Linked DNA regions of Roseivirga sp. BDSF3-8. The main gene of each other region encodes a partner of the protein of the gene in region 2 in a complex. Links are inferred from orthologs where the notes say so. Each region holds a gene or a part of one and is shown on either strand. Other genes may lie near its edges.

Region 1 (10,812 bases), 590 kb from region 2 along the record:
TTGGTAGCATTAGCCCTAAGCGGGCTGTCACGTCTCCTAAAGTCATCCCGATGAAATGTGGTGTCTAGGTAACCAAGAGGCACATCAATATCTGTCAACTCTTTCAACCGGGATTTAATGCGCTCTGCCAGGTATATACCTCTGGGCTGCAGACCTAAAAAAACAGTATCCGAAAAATCATCATGCCTTTCTATCAGTTGATGACAGAGTCTGCTGATGGTAATTCGTAAAAGTGAACTGTCAAAAAGCTGTCTTTTTTCCATATTAGGGCTAGCAAATATACGATATTCCCAAGAGTTACGATGCCTGCTACATTAATTCCTGCAATTCGCGAAAGTAAGCCGGGGCATATTGTAATCTACTTCCATACCACGAAAACATTTCCCCGTCCACACCCACAATTTTACTTCTGGGACTGACCTTAGAAAGTTCTTCTGCATGCTGTTGCTTGAACGGATAGGGTTCAGTAGATAAGAAGATAAAGTCAGGAGCCAATTGCCTGATCTTATTTTCCGGAAGTTCAGGATATCTCAACTCATGACTCATGACATTATCCATCCCCATACGGTTCAGCATATCATGAATAAATGTATCAGCCCCTACAGACATGTAAGGGTTTTTCCATATCAGATACAGAGCCTTTCTGCGGCGTTTTCCCACCAACATCAGTTTGGAAAACTCTTTTTCTATATCCTCAGAAAGTCTTTCCGCCTCTTCCTCACGAAAGGTGATTTTGCCCACCTCCCGGATCATTACTAGAGCCTCATCAAGATTATTGATATCACTAACCCACACAGGGCACACCTCCGCAAGGTGATCTATGTCCGACCGGGTATTCTCCTCCTTATTAGCAATAATAAAGTCAGGCTGAAGTTCTTTAATTTTATCAATCCATAGCCTTTTGGTGCCACCAACTTTCTCCTTTCGCTCAATGAGCGTTGCCGGATGGACACAAAACTTTGTAACCCCGACTATCTCTTCTTCCAAGCCAAGGTGGAAAAGCAACTCTGTCAGACTGGGTACTACAGAAACGATGCGCAAAGGCCTACCACTAAGGCTAACCCTGCGCCCGGTCATATCTGTATATTCTTTCAGGCTATTTGAGGTAGCCAAAGTCATGCGCTTCCGGTAGTTGAACCAGGAATTCGTATATCAAACCGATAACATTTTCCACGTCCTGTTTATGCACCATTTCTACGGTAGTGTGCATATACTTCAATGGCAGACTCACCAGGGCTGATGCGACTCCTTCATTGCTATAGGCAAAAGCATCCGTGTCTGTTCCGGTCGAACGGGAGGCAGCTGCACGCTGAAAAGGAATATTCTTATTCTCTGCGGTATCGATGATCATGTTCAGCACATTGTTATGTACTGCAGGACCATAAGTAAGTACTGGCCCCTGCCCGCATTTCTGATCCCCTTGCGAAGTTTTATCATACATGGGTGAGTGAGTATCATGGCATACATCCGTGACTATAGCCAAATTAGGCTTAATCCGCTGAGCAATCATCCGTGCCCCATTCAAACCCACTTCTTCCTGAACGCTATTTACGATATACAGGCCAAACGGAAGAGAGTCTTTATTCTCATGAATACGCCTAACCACCTCAGCAATCATATAACCCCCAATACGGTTATCGAGCGCCCTTGAGACAAAATACTTATCGTTCAACTCCATGTAGGTGGCCTCAAAAGTTATCACACAACCTACGTGAACTCCCAGCTCAAGCACTTCCTCTTTTGAGCTACATCCAAGATCTATAAAAATATTCTTAAGAGTTGGTTTGTCCTCTTTGTCCTTATCCCGGACGTGGATGGCAGGCCAGCCGAATACTCCTTTTACCATCCCATTATTCGTATGGACATTAACCCGCTTGCCGGGGGCTATTTGATGGTCTGATCCACCATTGCGCCGGACATAAACATAACCATCATCAGATATATAATTTACAAACCAGCTTATCTCATCAGCATGAGCCTCAATCACAACTTTGTAAGGATGATCCGGGTTGATTACACCTACAGCCGTACCGTACGTGTCTGCAAACCAATCATCTACGAAAGGCTTAAGGTAGTCCAGCCATAATTGCTGCCCAGACTTTTCAAACCCAGTAGGTGAAGGGTTATTAAGGTAAGATTCAAGAAATTTTATATTGTCAGTATCAGACATATGAGGTCAATAGTTTTTTGAGATCAAAAATTAAAGGGAGCGTGTGAGTCCTCCATCTACCCGGATATTTTGTCCGGTGATATAGCCAGCCGAATCAGATAATAAAAAAGCTACAGTGTCAGCAATCTCCGTCTTTTTGCCGGCACGGTGCAAAGGTATCAGATTCAGGCGTTCATCAGAAACATCGAATGTGTCGATAAAACCAGGTAGCACATTATTTATGCGGATACCCTTTTCTCCATACTTATCAGCATAGAGTTTAGAAAAAGCACCTAATGCTGCCCTTACCACACTTGAAACGGGAAAATCGAGACTAGGTTCCACAGCACCAAAAGCAGAAATCGACACAACAGCTCCCCGGGATTTCTCAAGATAAGGAGTTGCCACCTTTACAAGATGGATCAAATGAAAAAGTGCAATGTCAAATCCCTCTTGCCATTGATCAATAGTGAGCTGCAATAGCTCCCCTTTCGGAGGATGTCCGGTATTGCATACAATACCATCAATACGACCGTATTTTTCAATAGTGATGGAAACCAGGCCTTCTATATCTGACTTTTCGGTTGTGGAACCAAAGTATATCAGGGCTCCCGTTTCTTTTGCTACCACTTCGAGATCCTCACTTCGTGACATTAGAGCCAGCTTATAGCCTTCGGCGTGGAGCTTTCTGGCAATCTCAGCACCCATACCGCGACTGGCAGCAGTGACAATGATTACCCGGTCAGCCATTACAGTGGAATATTTCCATGCTTCTTCTTAGGCAATTTATCGGCCTTATTTTCCAGCATCGAAAAAGCCCTGATAAGTTTTTTACGTGTCTCGCGCGGCAAAATCACCTCATCTACATATCCGCGATGTGCTGCACGGTAAGGGTTTGCAAATTTCTGGGTGTAGTCATCTACCTTTTCCTGCAGCTTGGCCTCTTTATCCTCTGCTGCTGCTATTTCCTTCCGGAAAATAATTTCTGAAGCACCTTTGGCTCCCATAACAGCAATTTCTGCAGTAGGCCATGCAAAATTCAGATCTGCACCAATGTGTTTACTATTCATCACATCATAAGCACCTCCATACGCCTTACGGGTAATAACAGTCACCCGTGGCACGGTCGCCTCACTAAAAGCAAAAAGCAACTTAGCTCCGTTACTAATGATGCCCCGCCATTCCTGGTCAGTACCGGGCAAAAAGCCAGGTACATCCTCTAATACCAATAAGGGTATATTAAAGCAATCGCAGAACCTGACAAAGCGGGCTGCTTTCTTACTGGCATCAATATCAAGCACTCCTGCCAAAGAAGAGGGTTGATTACCTACTATTCCAATGCTCCTACCCCCGAGACGGGCAAAGCCTACGACTATATTATCTGCATAATTTTTATGCACTTCAAAAAAATCGCCCCGATCAACAATCCCCTGAATTACCTCCCGCATGTCGTATGGCTGGTTCGGATTGTCAGGCACCAGGCTATCCAACGCCTCCCTGATCTCATCCCCTTCCGGCTCGTAAGGAAGTTTTGAGGTCTCTTCCTCACAATTCTGGGGTATGTAGCTTAAGAGTTTTTTGATGTGCTCAATACAGTCTAATTCGTTAACACAACTGAAATGGGTCACTCCACTTTTCGTACTATGCGTACTGGCGCCTCCCAGCTCCTCAGAGGTTACGTTTTCCTGAGTTACGGTTTTTACCACATTAGGACCGGTCACAAACATATAGCTGGTATTCTCTACCATCATGATAAAATCAGTGATAGCAGGAGAGTACACCGCTCCACCTGCGCACGGCCCCATAATAGCAGATATCTGTGGCACTACACCCGATGCCAGTGTATTACGGTAAAAGATATCAGCATATCCTCCCAACGATACTACCCCTTCCTGAATACGGGCTCCTCCGGAGTCATTTAACCCTATGACAGGAGCTCCGTTTTTCATGGCCAGATCCATAATACGGACGATCTTTTCTGCGTGGGTCTCTGACAATGATCCTCCAAAAACTGTAAAATCCTGGCTATATACATAAATAAGGCGGCCATTGACTGTACCATAGCCGGTAATAACGCCATCACCAAGATAGTGCTCTTTATCCAGGCCAAAGTCTTTTGCCCTGTGCATCACAAATGCTCCCGTTTCCTCAAAGGAACCTTCGTCCAGGAGCAAATTTATACGCTCACGGGCTGTGAGCTTTCCTTTATTATGCTGTGCCTCGACTCGTTTAGGTCCACCACCTTGCAAAGCTTCCTCACGCTTTGTCTCCAGTAGCTTAAACTTTTCTTCATTAGTAGGCAGAGTGTATATTCGGGAGTTCTTTTCCTCTTTCGACATGGAGAAAACGGGTTAGTTGATGTCCGGTCAAATATAGAAACAGGGGCTGTAAAAATGAATTTTTAGAGCCTTGAATATTGTTTTAGTCAATTTCCGGCACTTTTTTTGCAAAATTCTTGTCTGACTTTCAATAGCTGAATGATTAAGGCAGAACCTAATTGATAATCAGAAGAATGCAAAAGCGCATAGCGGTAATAGATATGGGAACCAATACCTTCCACCTGCTGATCGTACTCACGCAGGAGAAAGGATTTGTGGTCGAACGCCGCGAACGCGTGGCCGTCAAAATAGGAAAAGGCGGCATTAATGAAGGGTTTATCACCAAATCCGCATGGAAAAGAGCCATAGATGCATTGCTGGGATTCAAAGGTATTATTGAAAACAGCAAAGTTGATGAGGTTTTTGCTACGGCAACCAGTGCCATCCGTAACGCCCGCAATGGAAAGGACCTTGCCTCAGAAATAAGCGAACGGACTGGTATACCAGTTCGGATTATCAGTGGTGAACAGGAAGCCGAATATATCTATTTTGGGGTCAAACAAGCACTGCCGCTGGGAAAGGAAAATAGCCTGATTATGGATATTGGAGGGGGTAGCGTAGAGTTTATTATTGGAAATGAAACTGAAGTGTATTGGAAAAAGAGCTATGAAATAGGCGCGCAACGATTATTAGATTTATTTCATGCTCACGACCCTATTCTAGAAAAAGATATTAAAAGACTGGAAGAGTATCTTCAGGAAAAACTCTTCGGCCTATCTGATGCCATAGTCGCCTATTCTCCAAAAACCCTCATAGGATCAAGTGGCACTTTTGATACTTTAAGCGACATCTATTTGATAAAAAATAATCTGGAAAAAGAACCAGGCGCAACCGAATATCCGCTCCCGGTATCAGAGTATAAATCCATTCATGCAGATCTACTGACCAAGGATCGTAGTCAAAGACTACTCATTCCCGGCATGGCTGATATGAGAGTTGACATGATCGTTGTGGCAAGCTGTCTTATCAATCACATATTGCATACCTATGGGTTTAGCCAAATGCGGGCTTCAGCTTTTGCGCTTAAAGAGGGGGTTTTACACCACATTATTCATTCAATCCGTAAGAACCTCAATAGCCATTCTGACGTCAAGGCTAATTTATAGAACTGTGCCTCCTACCGCAAGCTAATTTTTTTAAATTTGCCATCCGTTACATCAGGAGGCATATGCATACTTATACCTACGAGAGGCTTTACCAGTTTACCTATAAAGTCCTTATTTCTCTTGGACATTCTAAAGAAAACGCTCGTGAAGCTACAAGGGTCCTGCTTTCTGCAGACCTCCGCGGAGTAGACTCTCATGGTGTTGCCCGTCTAATCGGCTACGTCAGGCTATTTGAAGCCGATAGGGTTAACCCCAAACCCAATATCCAGATTACTCATGAAACCCCCTCTACGGCTGTAATTGATGGTGATGAGGGACTAGGGTTAGTTGTAGCGCCGGAAGCAATGCGAGTGGCTATAAAGAAAGCCCATGAGGTTGGCACCGGGTGGGTCTCTGTAAAAAACTCTAATCATTACGGTATAGCCGGGTATCATGCCATGATGGCTTTGGATGAGGATATGATCGGCATATCTATGACAAATGCCTCCCCTTTGGTAGCCCCTACGTTCAGTATCGAAAGGCTACTGGGTACTAACCCTATCGCAGTAGCTATTCCAGCCGGAAATCAGCCTCCGTTCGTAGCTGATATGGCAACTACTACCGCTGCAAATGGAAAACTCGAAATACTTCAAAGAAAAAATCAGGCGGCACCAGAAGGATGGATACAGGACAAAGAAGGTATAGTTTCTACTAATCCTTACCAGCTTAAAGAGGGTGGTGCATTACTGCCATTAGGAGGAGACAGGGAGCATGGAAGTCATAAAGGGTATTGCCTGGGGTCAGTGGTTGATATTTTCTCCGCTATCCTTTCGGGAGCTAATTATGGCCCGTGGGTTCCTCCCTTTGTTAGCTTTCTTCCATTGTCCCCTAACCCAGTCGGGGAGGGTATCGGACACTTCTTTGGAGCTATGCGAGTTGACGCTTTCCGTCCTAAAGCAGAGTTTTTCAGTCATATGGACAAGTGGATCGAAACATTTAGAAACTCTCAAACCATAGCAGGCCAGGATAGGGTGATGATACCAGGGGACCCGGAAAGAGAAATGGAAAAGGAAAGAACAGAAAATGGCATCCCCCTTCTGGAGCCTGTAATTAATGATCTGAAAAGCCTAGCAGATAAATTCGGAATTGAATTATAGATTTATGCCTGCCCTCACTACTACCGGGCTATTGTATGGTGACCTTCGGTCATCATGCAGAAAGTTATACAGAACATAAAAAGATATAGATGCCCGCCTGCCTAATGGTTGGGTTAATCCTCCTCCGGCAAAGGCACCCGGAACCCATTCTCTTCTTGAAAATGGCTCACTATTTTCATCAAAAGCCAGCACCTCCAGATTAATAGCTTCGTATTCTGTATGTATGAAGAAGTTTCGGTAGAAGTTATACCTGCCAAAAGTTCTTCCACCATATATTGATGTGGATAAGTCTACACCTTGCTGTTCCGTTTTCAGGTATTGGTAGGTGATACCAAGTCCTGCTGAAAACCTGTCTGTAACTCTGTACCCGACAATAGGTGAGACATCCACAAAAATTCCATTGAAGAAATTCACCGAGAAATTACCTCCGAAGAAAACCCGGTCAGAAAAGGATGAATCATCCTGGTTTTGCGCCTGTACAGAAAAAGCTCTAAAAAAACAGAATGCAAAGATTAAAACCCCTTTATACATATGACTATTCTTCCACAAGGATATAAACGTCCTCGCTTTCTTTTTTCATATAGTACTTTTCCCTGGCAAATTTTTCAAGAAGCTTCTTATCCGTCATTAGCTCCTTTTGATCCTTCTTCACTTCTTCAATCTTTTGAAGATAAAATGCCTTCTCCCTTTCCAGGTCATTAAGTCGTGAAGTCATTTGCCACTGTGTGATCAGATCATTAGTATCAAAAAACAGCATCCATGCCAGAAAAATACTGCCAACGATCAAGTAAAAGTTCTTCGCTATGGGAGGTATACGATTCAGCATAAAGGATTTAGTATTAAAATAGTAAAAGCAAATCTAATAAAAAAGCCCCTTTCGGGGCCTTATCTCTTTATTAGAATTTCCTGCCGGGGAAATAGGCTGTTTCTCCCAGTTCCTCTTCAATTCTAAGCAACTGGTTATACTTTGCCATCCGGTCAGAGCGTGAAGCCGATCCGGTTTTTATTTGTCCGGTATTTAAAGCAACTGCCAAATCAGCTATGGTGGTATCCTCAGTCTCGCCACTTCTATGGGACATTACTGATTTAAATCTGTTTTTATGAGCAAGGTTGACAGCATCAATCGTTTCTGTCAAAGACCCTATCTGATTTACTTTAATAAGTATAGAGTTAGCAATATTCTCATCGATTCCCCTCTGAAGTCTATTGACGTTTGTAACGAACAGGTCATCACCTACAAGCTGAATTTTATTACCCACTGATGTAGTCATGAGCTTCCATCCATTCCAGTCATCCTCAGCCATTCCATCTTCGATGCTTAGGATGGGGTATTTGTTAACCCATTGGCTCCAATACTCCACCATTTCCTCAGGACTTACCTTCTTCCCTGAAGACTTCTTAAAATGGTACATATTGGTGGCTTCATCATAGAACTCCGTGCTTGCTGCATCCAAGGCTATGAACACGTCTTCTCCAGGTCTGTATCCGGCCTTTTCTATAGCCATAAGCACAACCTCAATAGCCTCCTCATTACTTGAAATGTTAGGAGCAAAACCACCTTCGTCACCAACATTAGTAGACAGACCCTTATCTTTTAGTACCTTCTTTAGGTGGTGAAAGATTTCAGTCCCCATTCTCAAAGATTCTGAGAAGGTATCAGCCCCAACAGGCATTACCATGAATTCCTGAAAATCAATTGAGTTATCTGCGTGACTACCTCCATTAAGAATGTTCATCATTGGGACCGGTAGTGTATTTGCATTTACGCCCCCTATGTAACGGAACAAGCTTTGTCCAGCCTCCAATGCTGCAGCTTTCGCTACTGCTAGGGATACACCTAAAATGGCATTCGCTCCCAGTTTATTTTTGTTATCGGATCCATCCAGCTCGATCATTACCTTGTCAATAAGGTTTTGTTCAAACACTGAGAAGCCTATAACCTCTTCAGCAATATCACCATTAACATTATCCACTGCCTTTGTTACGCCTTTACCCAAAAACAATTTATCATTTTGGTCTCTGAGCTCTACTGCTTCATGCTGCCCGGTAGAAGCACCAGAAGGGACCGCCGCACGGCCGACTATTCCATTGCTGGTTACGACATCAACTTCTACAGTAGGGTTACCTCTTGAATCCAGGATTTGTCTGGCGTGTATACTTTCTATCAGACTCATGGTTAAAAATTTAGTGATTACTCGAAACTAGATACAAATTTATCAAAAAGATACCGGCTATCATGCGGACCAGGTGATGACTCAGGGTGGTACTGTACACTAAAGGCTTTACGTCCATTAACTTTCAGCCCCTCTACTGTATCATCATTAAGATTCACATGAGTGATTGTTACTTTATCAGAAGAATCAATTTCTTCTCTCCTAACACCAAAGCCATGGTTTTGAGACGTAACTTCACAAAGACCTGTCTCAAGATTCTTAACCGGATGGTTAAGCCCTCTATGACCGTGATGCATTTTATATGTAGGAATATCGTTGGCAAGAGCCAAAATTTGATGACCAAGGCAAATACCAAACAGAGGATTATTATCTTCCTGAATTCTCCGGGTGGTTTCTACAGCATAAGGCATAGCTGCTGGATCACCAGGTCCGTTAGAAATAAAGTACCCGTTAGCACCCCACTCTTTCATTTCTTCATAGGATGTATGTCCAGGAAATATTTTACAGTAACAGTCTCTATCTGTAAGGTTTTTTAGAATACTGGTTTTAATACCAAGATCAAGCACAGCAACCTTATATTTTGCATCAGCAGACCCGAGAGTGAAATTCTCTTTAGTGCTTACGTCTGAGGACAATTCAAGACCTGACATGTCAGGCACTTTATCTAATTTCTTTTTCAGTTCATCAACATCCAGAATCTCGGAACTGATAATAGCATTCATAGCGCCTTTGCTACGTATATGACGAACAAGCTTCCGGGTATCAACCTCAGCAATACCTATCACATTCCCTTTTTCAAGGTATTCCTGAAGACTACCATCTGCCAAATTTCTGCTGTAAAGCTCTGAAAAGCTATTAACAATAAGCCCATTAATTTTAGGGTAATCTGATTCTTGTTCAAGGTCGAAAACACCGTAGTTACCAATATGAGAAGTTGTATTAACAATTATCTGACCATAATAAGAAGGGTCAGTATAAATCTCCTGATAACCAGTCATACCGGTATTAAAACAGATCTCGCCTCCTTTGGTCCCTTGTTTTCCTATGGATTTACCTCTGATTACAGTGCCATCTGCAAGAAGTAAGAGCGCTTCTTTATTAGGGGTGTGTTTCATATTATTGATCTTATTCCGGGGTATCGCAAAAATAAAAAAGGGATAAGACTTTACGCCCTATCCCTTTTTTAAATTTTAAGGAATCACAAGTATTAGTCCTTGTTTTCCTCATTATTTTCTTCTGACTTATTAGATGAGTCATCAGAAGCTGATTCTTTTTTCTCAGAATTATCAGCTTTAGCAGAAGTATCAGAACTTCCACCAGAACCTCTTCTACTACGACGAGTACGCTTAGAAGATTTTTTTGTAGAAGTTTCTTCAAGCAGAAGCTCGTTATAGTCGACCAGCTCCATCATGCACATTTCTGCGCTGTCACCAGCACGAGTGCCAAGCTTAATAATCCTGGTATAACCACCAGGCCTTCCAGCAATCTTACCAGCTACTTCGGTAAAAAGGTGATCTACTGATTCTTTATTCTGAAGATAAGAAAACACAACTCTTCTAGAATGTGTCGTATTATCTTTTGCTTTAGTAAGCAAAGGCTCGACAAATTTTCTAAGGGCTTTGGCCTTAGCTAATGTAGTCGTAATTCTTTTATGCAAGATCAAAGAAGTGGCCATATTAGACATCATCGCCTTTCTATGAGGGGCCTTTCTTCCTAAGTGATTAAATTTCTTTCCGTGTCTCATTGCCTTTAGTCTTCGTCGAGTTTATACTTGCTAAGGTCCATTCCGAAGGTAAGGTTTTTCTCTGCAACCAATTGCTCCAGCTCAGCGAGTGATTTTTTTCCGAAATTCCGGAACTTCATCATGTC
Region 2 (11,367 bases):
GTAACTGACTCTTGTCAACCGTATTACACGTGTGTTGTAAAAGTGACTCAGCATCGTTTCCGAGTAGTTCTACGATTTTTTCGTATGCCATGCAGATTTCTTGATTTGGTACTAAAGAAGTGTAAAGATACGATAAATTTCAATTCGTACTATTTAACTACATGTGTAAAGGATGGTTGGGTAAAGTCAGGCTTTTGGCAGGCCGGGGGGCTACCTTTATGTTTTATCTAATTTAGGAGGATATGAAAAACCTGATCAAAAAGATGTTACTCACTTTTTCCGTTGCCAGCTTCTTTCTGGCTACCGGTTGTAACCCGCCTGTGTATGTTACACAGAGCCAGCAGGCCTATCATGACTACACGGCGGTTAATCACAACAAGGTGGTGAATAAGACCAAAAAACCCAGGACAAAAAACAAACGGAACAAACGTTACTAGTATTCAAATAAAAAGGAGGCAGCAGCCTCCTTTTCTTATTTTAATCCTTAATCTCTTCGTAATCTACATACTCACCGCCCTTATAGCCGTTTCCAGACGGTTTTCCCTTTCTCTTCTCTTGTTCAGGGATGTAGTCAATGTTTACATTCCCTCCCATAGGTCTAGTATGTTTTTGCTCATTTGCCTTTTGCTGCCGGTTTGCTCTTTGCTGATAATGCCCGAAATTATCACGCGCACTATTTCCCAGTGAACTAAAAAGCATTCTCATAAAAAAGCCGCTGAGCTTATAAACAGCATAGATAACAATCAGAAATATGATTAGGAATTTGAACATTTTTTAAAGGATTTACATAATAACCTATCGGCTCAGATATAGGTTTCGTTCACTATATATTTTCAGGAAATAGTCGTCCAGCAAATCATCAATAAAATAAATCGCCTCTCCAGTGGATTTCATTTCCGGCCCAAGCTCCTTATTTACGTTAGGGAACTTGTTGAAACTAAATACCGGTACCTTTATCGCATACCCTTTTTTGGTCGGATTAAAGGTAAAGTCACTCACCTTCTTTTCCCCTAACATTACCTTGGTCGCATAATTAACATAAGGCTCATCGTAAGCCTTACATATAAATGGTACGGTCCGACTGGCCCGTGGGTTGGCTTCAATTATATAAACGGTGTCGTTTTTAATAGCAAACTGAATATTGATAAGGCCAACGGTGTTAAGTGCCAGGGCAATCTTTTTGGTATATGTTTCGATCTGAGCCATCACAAAATCACCCAAATTATAGGGGGGCAACACCGCATAGCTATCCCCGGAGTGAATACCAGCCGGCTCTATATGCTGCATAATACCAATAATGTGAACGTTCTCCCCGTCACAAATGGCGTCAGCCTCAGCCTCTATAGCTCCATCGAGAAAATGATCCAGCAGCACCTTATTGCCCGGGATTTCCCTGAGGATATCTACTATATGATGCTCCAGTTCATCCTTATTTATCACAATTTTCATGCTCTGCCCACCAAGCACATAGGACGGGCGAACCAGCAGTGGAAATCCCAAATCATCGGAAAGTTTGAGCGCATGACCTGCATCCTGAGCCACTCCGAACTTAGGATAAGGGATGTCATTTTCTGCAAGTAATGTACTGAAGCTTCCCCTGTCTTCTGCCAGGTCAAGTGCTTCAAAGCTGGTACCAAATATCTTTATACCATATCGATCCAGTTTCTCCGCTAACTTCAAGGCTGTCTGACCTCCCAACTGAACGATAACCCCGTCGGGTTTTTCATGCTGAATAATATCATAAATGTGTTCCCAGAAGACTGGTTCGAAGTATAGCTTATCCGCTATATCAAAGTCAGTGGAAACAGTTTCGGGGTTACAGTTTATCATTATGGTCTCATAACCGCACTCTTTTGCAGCCAAAACACCGTGTACGCAACTGTAATCAAATTCTATCCCCTGCCCAATGCGGTTTGGCCCTGACCCAAGGATAACTACCTTCTTCTTATCTGTTACCTCTGATTCATTTTCATGCTCAAAGGTACTGTAATAATAGGGGGTGCTTGCTTCGAACTCCGCGGCACAGGTATCCACCATTTTATATACCCGCTTGACCCCTAAATCAGTACGTTTCTTATATACATCACTCTCCAGGCATCTGAGTAGATGTGCAATTTGACGGTCAGCGTAGCCTTTCTCCTTAGCCTCCATGAGTAATTCCCGGGGTATTGAATCCAGGTTGTACTGCTCAATATCTTTTTCCAACTTCACTAACTCCTCAATCTGATTGAGGAACCACTTATCTATTTTGGAAAGCTTTTTAATTTTATTGAAAGGAATGCCTAGTTTAAAAGCATCATATATATGGAACAACCGGTTCCAGCTTGGATGCTCAAGGCTTTCCAGTATTTTGTCCTGATCTTTAAGCTCTTTCCCATCTGCACCGAGACCGTTTCGCTTAATCTCCAGTGATTGACAAGCCTTCTGTAATGCCTCCTGGAAGTTTCGTCCTATACCCATTACCTCTCCCACAGATTTCATCTGCAGGCCTAGCTTCCTGTCACTTCCTTTGAACTTATCGAAGTTCCAGCGAGGTATTTTTACAATTACATAGTCAAGTGCTGGCTCAAAATAAGCAGATGTAGTCTTGGTAATCTGGTTTTTAAGTTCGTCCAAGTTATACCCGATCGCCAGTTTGGCTGCAATCTTTGCAATAGGGTATCCTGTTGCTTTACTCGCCAGGGCTGATGAGCGTGACACCCGGGGGTTAATCTCAATAGCAATGATATCATCATTTTCAGGGTTTACTGAAAACTGAACATTACAGCCACCTGCAAATTGCCCGATACCATTCATCATTTTTATAGCCAGGTCACGCATACCCTGATACACGGTATCAGGTAGAGTCATAGCAGGGGCTACTGTGATTGAGTCACCCGTATGAACGCCCATCGGATCAAAGTTTTCGATAGAGCAAATAATGATCACATTCCCATTATTATCTCTGAGCAATTCCAGCTCATACTCCTTCCACCCAAGAATACTTTGTTCTACAAGCACTTCATGAATTGGTGAAGCATGCAGACCGCTGGTCAGAGCTTTATCGAAGTCTTCAGCCTTTTCTACAAATCCTCCACCATATCCCCCAAGCGTATAACTTGGCCTGATTACGAGAGGGAAACCAATTTCCTGTGCTATTTCTTTACCCTGCAAAAAGGATGTAGCTGTAGAACCCTGGCAAACACTTACCCCGAGCTCATGCATTTTGAGGCGGAATTTCTCCCTGTTTTCCGTGGTTTCGATAGCATCGATATCCACGCCTATGATCCTGACTCCAAACTTCTCCCAGATGCCTGCACGGTCACAATCTATCGCCAGATTAAGAGCGGTCTGTCCTCCCATGGTAGGCAGGACGGCATCAACTTTATGCTTTTTGAGTATGTCAATAATACTCTTCTTCTCAAGAGGCTGCAGATAAACGTGGTCAGCAGTCACCTTATCAGTCATGATGGTGGCTGGATTACTATTTATCAGAATCACTTCAATCCCTTCTTCACGAAGAGAACGAGCGGCTTGAGAGCCTGAATAGTCAAACTCACAGGCCTGACCTATGATAATGGGACCGCTACCGATAATCAGGATGGATTTGATACTGTTGTCTTTAGGCATTGCAGGTTTTGGATTGGAAATGGCTGCTATTGATAAATTGCACAAATTTAGACCTAAAGACAGGAATAACCAAAGTTTGCCAAAGAGAGGATAAATAAAACCTGGAAACCGAAGGATAAAAAACGCAGGCAAATGCTATTACTAAGCACTGACTATCAATCAATTGAGTATAAGCTTGCTACCTGAATTGAGTTGAATTTTATCCACAATAGGACAAACAATAAAGGTAAAATCAGACTTATATCAGTGTGCTGTCAAGACTTAAGTCCAAATTTTTGGTTTTAAGCAAATGAGACAGGCCAACCCAAGGGTTGGCCTGTCCTGTTTATAAGGGGTTATAATTTCTTATATGTGGAGCGCCCTGTTTTCTGTTGCAGCCAGGCAGGCTTCTTTTATTGACTCTGTAAACGTAGGGTGAGCATGAGACATTCTCGCAACATCTTCAGCAGAAGCCCTGAACTCCATAGCTACTACTGCCTCAGCAATCATATCCGCTGCACGGGGTCCTATGATATGAACACCAAGTATCTCATCAGTTTCCTTGTCTGCAAGAACTTTTACAAGTCCGTCCGTATCCATACTTGCCCTGGCACGACCAGAGGCCTTGAATGGAAAAGATCCTGACTTGTATTTTCTCCCGTCTTCCTTAAGCTCTTCTTCTGTATAGCCTACGCTAGCTACTTCTGGCCATGTATAAATTACTCCGGGTATTAGTTTGTAGTTGATGTGCGGCTTCTGACCAGCCATGGTTTCTGCAACAAAGATACCTTCCTCTTCTGCCTTATGCGCCAGCATTGCGCCGCGAACAACATCACCAATAGCATATATGTTGTCAACTTTGGTTTTCAGGTTATCATCCACCTCAATTTTACCGCGCTCATCAGTAGACAGTCCGGCAGCCTCAAGATTAAGCCCTTCCGTGTATGGCTTACGTCCTATGGATAGGAGGCAATAATTACCTTTAAATTCTTTCTTCTCTCCCTTATCATCCTCAGCAGTAACTACGACTTCATCGCCTTTACGCTCAACCCCTGTTACCTTGTGTTTCAAATTAAAGTCAAAACCGAGCTTCTTAAGCACCTTTTGGAGCTCTTTACTCATTGTTTTATCCATTCCGGGAGTTATTCGATCCATAAACTCCACAACGGTGACCTTACTGCCTAAGCGACCATATACAGAACCTAACTCCATACCAATATACCCGGCACCTATAATGATTAGATGCTTAGGAACCTCTACAAGCTCCAAGGCCTCAGTGCTAGTAATAATTCTTTCCTTGTCAGGCTTTGCAAAAGGCAAATCAGATGGCTTTGAGCCAGTAGCAATAATAAATTTATCCGACTCAATAGTCTTCTCCTCTTTTCCACCTTTGATGACCAGAGTATGCTTATCCTTAAACGATCCCAATCCGGTATGTACATCAATCTTATTCTTTTTCATAAGATACTGCACACCGTCCACTGTTTGCTTTACAACACCGCGCTTTCTCTCAATCATTTGCTTGATATCGACAGAAAGTTTCGAAAGGTTAATGCCATGTTCCTTGAAGTGGTTTTGGGCATTATGGAAATGCTCGGAAGAGTCTAATAATGCCTTTGAAGGAATACATCCTACGTTCAGACAAGTACCACCAAGAACAGGATATTTCTCGACAATGGCTGTTTTTAATCCCAGCTGGGCACAGCGTATGGCTGCGACATAGCCACCCGGACCGGATCCGATAACTACGACGTCGTATTTCATGGAAGAAGGATTTAAGTAAAAGACAGAATTTAATTAAATGCTTGAAGAAAGCGGAGAAGCGAAAAATAAAGGCGGGGAACCACCCCCGCCTTAACCTATGAAAAAGAAAAAACTAAACACCCAGAAGCAACCTTGCAGGGTCTTCGAGCAAGCTCTTAACCCTGACAAGGAAGCTAACGGATTCCTTTCCGTCAATGATTCTGTGGTCGTATGAAAGGGCCAAATACATAATAGGCCTTACGACTACTTCTCCGTTTTCTACCACAGGACGCTCAACTATATTATGCATCCCTAATATCGCAGACTGCGGGGCATTTATGATGGGTGTAGACAGCATGGAGCCGAATATTCCCCCGTTAGTGATGGTAAATGTACCTCCGCTCATCTCATCAATACTAAGGCGGTTATTCTTTGCCTTAGTCGCTAATCGCACAATTTCCTTTTCAATTTGATGGAAACCGAGCTTCTCAGCATTTCGGATGACGGGAACTACCAGCCCGCGATCGGTAGACACTGCAATAGAAACATCACAGTAATCATTGAACACAATCTCATCTTGATCGATCATGGCATTTACGGCCGGAAACTCATGCAGCGCCATGCAAACTGCTTTAGTAAAGAAGGACATAAAGCCCAACCCGACCTCGTATTTATCTTTAAAAGTATCTTTATACTTTTTTCTCAATTCCATGACAGGCTGCATGTTGACCTCATTGAAGGTCGTCAGCATCGCTGTCTCGTTTTTGACAGATACTAACCTTCTTGCGATCGTTTTCCGGAGATTTGACATTTTCTCACGTCGTTGAGATCGATCAGAAGCTGATTGCTCAGGGGCTGAACCCTCACTGGTATTAGTCTCTGTCTTGGCTGGTTTTGAATCAGATGCTTTCTTATCACTCTTTTGAGCGGACATTGCATCTTCTTTCGTGATTCTCCCGTCTACTCCGGAACCTTTCACCTCATCAGGTGAAATCCCTTTTTCTTTCAGGATTTTAGCGGCAGCAGGTGAAGCGTGACCTGTAGCATAAGTGGAATTATCACTCTTGCTCCCGCTGGCAGACTGATCTTTTTCAGACACTCCACCTGAGTCTTTCTTTGAGCTTTCTTCAGCTACCTCAATTTTACACACCGGAGAACCGATTTCAAGGGTTTTTCCCTCTTCAGCTAAAATGGAAAGAAACCCGCTCGCCTCGGCTGTAAGCTCAAATGTAGCCTTATCAGATTCAATTTCTGCAATTACTTCATCTAAGTCAACAAAATCTCCATCTTTTTTTAACCAAGAAGAGATAGTGACTTCTGTAATTGACTCACCCACAGCAGGTACGGACATTTCAATAACTTCACCAGTTTTACTGGCTCCGCCATCTTGTTTCCCGTTATCCTCAGGCTGTGTTTTATCATCCTGCCCGCTTTTTTTAGCTTCAGGCTTTTCTTCACCCTCGCTATCAGCAGCGTCACCGTTTTCATCAATCTGGCAAATGAGTGCTCCGACTTCTAGCGTCTCACCCTCTTTTGCTTTGATCTTCAGTACTCCGGAGGCTTCAGCATTTAATTCAAAAGTCGCCTTATCCGACTCGAGCTCACAAATGACTTCATCCATCTCAACATAGTCTCCGTCACTTTTGAGCCATTGAGCAATGGTAACTTCGTTAATAGATTCCCCTACTGCGGGAACCTTTACTGCTATGCTCATATTATTTCAGATCTAAAGGTCGAATAATTTTTTATGAAAAACAATAATATTTTATGTCGAATTTATGCAAAAGCCTTTTCAATTATCTCTAACTGCTCTTTTGCGTGCATTTTACCATAACCTGTAGCGGGTGATGCACTGGCTTTTCGACTGATAACATCCATTTTGACATCCCGATAAACCCTCAATACAAATGACCAGGAACCCATGTTTTCAGGCTCTTCCTGAACCCATACCACCTCAGCACCTTTGTATTTATTTAATAGAAGTTCATTTATCTGGTCTTTAGGAAATGGATGAACTTGCTCCACTCTAACAAGTGCAACATCCTTACGTTTCTGCTTTTGTTGCTTTTCCTGCAGATCGTAGTAGATTTTTCCACTACACAGTACTACGCGCTTTACAGACTTAGGTTCTGCATAGTGGTCATCCAATATTTCTCTGAAATGCCCACTAAGTAATTCAGACTTTTTAGAAACCACTTTAGGGTGCCTGAGCAACGATTTTGGAGACATTACCACCAGTGGTTTACGAAACGGCCACGCAAGCTGCCTCCTTAAAAGGTGGAAGAAATTTGAAGGCTCAGTTACGTTAGCCACTATAATATTGTATTCGGCTGCTAATTGCAAAAACCTTTCGGGACGGGCATTACTATGCTCGGGGCCCTGGCCTTCGTAGCCATGAGGAAGTAATAAAACAAGACCGTTCATTCGCTGCCATTTGGTTTCTGAGCAGGTTACAAACTGATCTATCATTACCTGTGCCCCGTTGGCAAAATCTCCGAACTGAGCCTCCCAGATAACCAGAGCATTAGGATTGGCCATAGCATATCCAAATTCAAAGCCCATGGCTCCATATTCAGAAAGCAGTGAATTAAATACTCTGAACTTTCTTTCGGTACCTTCAAGGTGATTCAGGCTATTATATGCCTCACCGGTCTTAGCATCATGCAATACAGCATGGCGGTGGGAAAATGTACCTCTTTCCGAATCCTGACCTGATAACCTAACCAGCTTATTTTCAAGCATAAGAGAACCATAGGCCATAAGCTCGGCAGCGGCCCAGTTAAGCTCCTCGTTTTCGAAGAACATCTCTTTACGTTGCTTAAACTGTTTTTCTATCTGGCGGATAGGCTTGAACCCTTCAGGCAAAGAGGTAAGCGCCTTCGCTATCTTAGCATAAGCATCTTCTGAAATACCTGTCTCAGGAGATGAAGCGAAATCTTCAGGAGTAGATCTCCTAAGTTCTTTCCACTCCTTTTCCATTTGCTGATACTGGTATGGTAGAGGCTTCTGTTTTACCATGTTTAACCGGTCCTGAAGCAACTGGCGGAACTCATTATCCATTTGCTCAGCCAGCTCAGCATCCACGTCACCACGCTGTATAAGCTTTTTATTATATACCTCTCGAGGATTAGGATGCTTGGCTATAAGTCCATATAGCTTAGGCTGAGTGAATTTTGGCTCATCGCTTTCATTATGACCATGTCTGCGATAGCAAACCATATCAATAAAGATGTCGCGGTTAAATTTCTGCCGGAACTCTATTGCGAGGTTCATACAAAATACCACCGCCTCAGGATCATCTCCATTCACGTGTAAAACAGGTGCATCAATAATTTTGGCTACATCTGTACAATAAATACTGGAACGGGCATCATCATAATCAGTAGTAAAACCAACCTGATTATTGATGACGAAATGAATAGTACCACCAGTGTAATAGCCTTTAAGCTTTGACATTTGCGTCACTTCATACACGATACCTTGTCCGGCAATAGCTGCATCACCATGAATAAGGATAGGGAGTACAGAATCCTCATCATCATCGTACTCAATATCTATCTTTGCCCGGCAAAAGCCTTCAACCACAGGGTTTACAGCCTCCAGGTGGCTGGGGTTGGGTGCCAATTTAAGATTCACCTTTTTACCTGAAGTTGTTTCAACTTCAGAGCTGAAACCCATATGGTACTTAACGTCACCGTCTCCCATGGTTAGATCAGGATCGGCCTTACCTTCAAATTCGTTAAATATCTGCTCATAGGTCTTGCCCATGATATTCGCCAGTACGTTAAGACGGCCACGGTGAGCCATGCCTATAACGACTTCTTTAATACCAGAGTCTCCCCCTTTATTAATTGCTGCGTCAAGAGCAGCGATTGTGGTTTCGCCCCCTTCCAGAGAAAACCGCTTCTGTCCGAGGTATTTTGTATGTAGAAAGTTCTCAAAGACGACAGCCTCATTCAACTTTCTTAAGATGCGCTTTTTCTCATCTGAAGAAGGGTTGAAATGAAGTGCTTCATGTTCGCTTTTATCCTTAAACCATTGTAAGATTTCAGGCTCCCGGATATACATGTACTCAAAGCCTACGGTGCCTTCATAAATATACTTTAAGGCACCAATAATCTTTTCCAGACTGGCTTTTCCGATTCCGATTAATTTTCCCGCTTCGAATTCCTTTCCAGGGTCACAATTCTCCAGGCCGAAATCCTCAGGATCAAGGATGGCTTTATGATCACGACGCTTTCTAACAGGGTTGGTATTAGACCTTAAATGTCCCCGCGTGCGATAAGCGTGAATCAGGTCACGCACGGCGATTTCATCGGGGTCTGAAGAATCAATACTTACCGACTCACCATTGGCATCAAAGTCTGTTTTATTGAATTCAAAGCCTTCAAAAAAGATCTGCCAGGTTTTATCTACAGAGGTGGGATCGGACTTGTAGCTTTTATATAGTTCATCTATATATGAAACATGGGCGTTTGCTATATAGGAGTATTTATCCATACGGGCTTTGCAGAAAGATTTATTTAACAAAGATAAGAAATCGAATTTGGATGAAAAAACCGTTAAAACGGTTATACGGTTTAAGACATTAATTTACTGTTTGACAACCTCTTATCCGCAAAGCTAAACTAGCCGCGCCTATTAATGTTGTATCTCCATACCAGTTTGCGAGTAAACTAAGGACACATGTGGCATCAATAAAAAAAATTCATATCTTTGCGCTTTAATTTAAAATGCGGACGGGTTCCGCGATCAACGTAAACACGTTAATAAAATGGCTGTTAGAATCAGACTAGCGCGTCGAGGACGCAAAGCGAAGCCTATCTACGATGTAGTTGTGGCCGACTCGAGGTCTCCCCGTGATGGAAGGTTTATTGAAAAAATAGGCCTTTACAATCCGAACACCGACCCTGCAACCGTAGATATTGATACGGAAAAAGCATTTGAATGGGTAATGAAAGGTGCCCAACCAAGTGATACAGTTAGGGCCATGTTATCTTATCGTGGTGTAATGTACCGCAAGCACCTACAGCATGGTGTTTTAAAAGGTGCTATAACGCAGGAAGAAGCAGATAAACGCTTTGAAGAATGGTCTAAATCCAAGGAAGAAAAAATCCAGGGTAAAATTGACCGTCTGGCAAGTGAAAAATCGAAAGCTGCTGCTGAACGCCGTGAAGCTGAGGCAAAAGTGAAAGAAGCCAGAGCTGAAGCACTCCGTCAGAAGCAAGCTGAAGCAGAAGCTGCTGATGCACCTGCTGAGGAAGGTGAAGAGGCTGCCGGTGAAGAAAGCACTGCCGCAGAAGGTGGAGAAACTGCTGAAGAAACAAAAGAATAATCCTCTGCCATGCAGAAAGATGATTGCTACCAACTAGGGTATGTGATCCGAAAGCATGGTACAAAGGGAGAAGTTCAGGCTTTCCTGGATGTAGATGATCCGGAAGCTTATGAAGAATTGGAATCAGTGTTTGTTCTCAAAGAGGGCGATACACTGATTCCTTTTTTCATTGATACCATTGAGATCCGGGGCCAAAAAGCTGTCATCAAGTTTGAAGACATTGAGACGGTGCCGGAGGCAGAAAAAATGGTCGGAAGCCAACTTTATTTACCCCTGGAGGTACTTCCCGAACTTTCGGATAACCAATTTTATTATCATGAGGTGATCGGATACACTGTAGTGGACAAAACATTGGGTCCTATGGGTACGGTCAAAAGTTTCATCACTCTGGGGCCACAACACCTCATGGAGATGGATTATAAAGAGAAACAGGTACTCATCCCCGTAACTGACCATATTGTTATCCGGCCGGACAGGGAGAGTAGTATTATTCATGTGGATTTGCCGGAAGGGTTATTAGATATTTATCTCTAACACGATGCGGATAGACATAATAACTGTTGTACCAGAATTACTGTCAGGACCATTTAGCCACTCTATACTAAAACGGGCGATAGATAAGGGCCTTGTTGAAGTAAATGTAATTAACCTTAGAGAGTATGCCACCAACAAGCATAAGCAGGTAGACGATTATGCATATG

What was found.
Region 1: the proteins of carB (region 2) and carA are in contact, whole or in part, in a solved structure (PDB 1KEE), measured with the Escherichia coli proteins. The link is inferred for Roseivirga sp. BDSF3-8 from one-to-one orthologs.

What each region holds. Positions count from the first base shown.
Region 1 is NZ_JBGNFV010000001.1:3,002,326-3,013,137, reverse strand. The notes cover bases 8,010-10,812. They hold carA (glutamine-hydrolyzing carbamoyl-phosphate synthase small subunit), read right to left. Parts: upstream 10,059-10,812; coding sequence 8,961-10,058; downstream 8,010-8,960. Other genes in these bases: AB9P05_RS12475 (DNA-directed RNA polymerase subunit alpha), read right to left, coding at 10,693-10,812; rplQ (50S ribosomal protein L17), read right to left, coding at 10,151-10,687; eno (phosphopyruvate hydratase), read right to left, coding at 8,010-8,943. Also shown: bifunctional pyr operon transcriptional regulator/uracil phosphoribosyltransferase PyrR, read right to left, coding at 1-263; AB9P05_RS12530 (ABC transporter substrate-binding protein), read right to left, coding at 310-1,119; AB9P05_RS12525 (M42 family metallopeptidase), read right to left, coding at 1,097-2,170; AB9P05_RS12520 (SDR family oxidoreductase), read right to left, coding at 2,201-2,899; AB9P05_RS12515 (acyl-CoA carboxylase subunit beta), read right to left, coding at 2,899-4,488; AB9P05_RS12510 (exopolyphosphatase), read left to right, coding at 4,689-5,633; AB9P05_RS12505 (Ldh family oxidoreductase), read left to right, coding at 5,696-6,769; AB9P05_RS12500 (hypothetical protein), read right to left, coding at 6,764-7,300; AB9P05_RS12495 (septum formation initiator family protein), read right to left, coding at 7,305-7,595; more of eno, read right to left, coding at 7,666-8,009. UniProt on the Escherichia coli protein: Small subunit of the glutamine-dependent carbamoyl phosphate synthetase (CPSase).
Region 2 is NZ_JBGNFV010000001.1:2,406,801-2,418,167, reverse strand. The notes cover bases 596-3,953. They hold carB (carbamoyl-phosphate synthase large subunit), read right to left. Parts: upstream 3,610-3,953; coding sequence 796-3,609; downstream 596-795. Other genes in these bases: AB9P05_RS10030 (DUF4834 family protein), read right to left, coding at 596-771. In the rest of the region: AB9P05_RS10040 (class I fructose-bisphosphate aldolase), read right to left, coding at 1-91; AB9P05_RS10035 (hypothetical protein), read left to right, coding at 243-437; more of AB9P05_RS10030, read right to left, coding at 478-595; lpdA (dihydrolipoyl dehydrogenase), read right to left, coding at 3,955-5,352; odhB (2-oxoglutarate dehydrogenase complex dihydrolipoyllysine-residue succinyltransferase), read right to left, coding at 5,465-7,045; AB9P05_RS10010 (2-oxoglutarate dehydrogenase E1 component), read right to left, coding at 7,108-9,831; AB9P05_RS10005 (30S ribosomal protein S16), read left to right, coding at 10,106-10,666; ribosome maturation factor RimM, read left to right, coding at 10,676-11,200; tRNA (guanosine(37)-N1)-methyltransferase TrmD, read left to right, coding at 11,205-11,367. UniProt on the Escherichia coli protein: Large subunit of the glutamine-dependent carbamoyl phosphate synthetase (CPSase).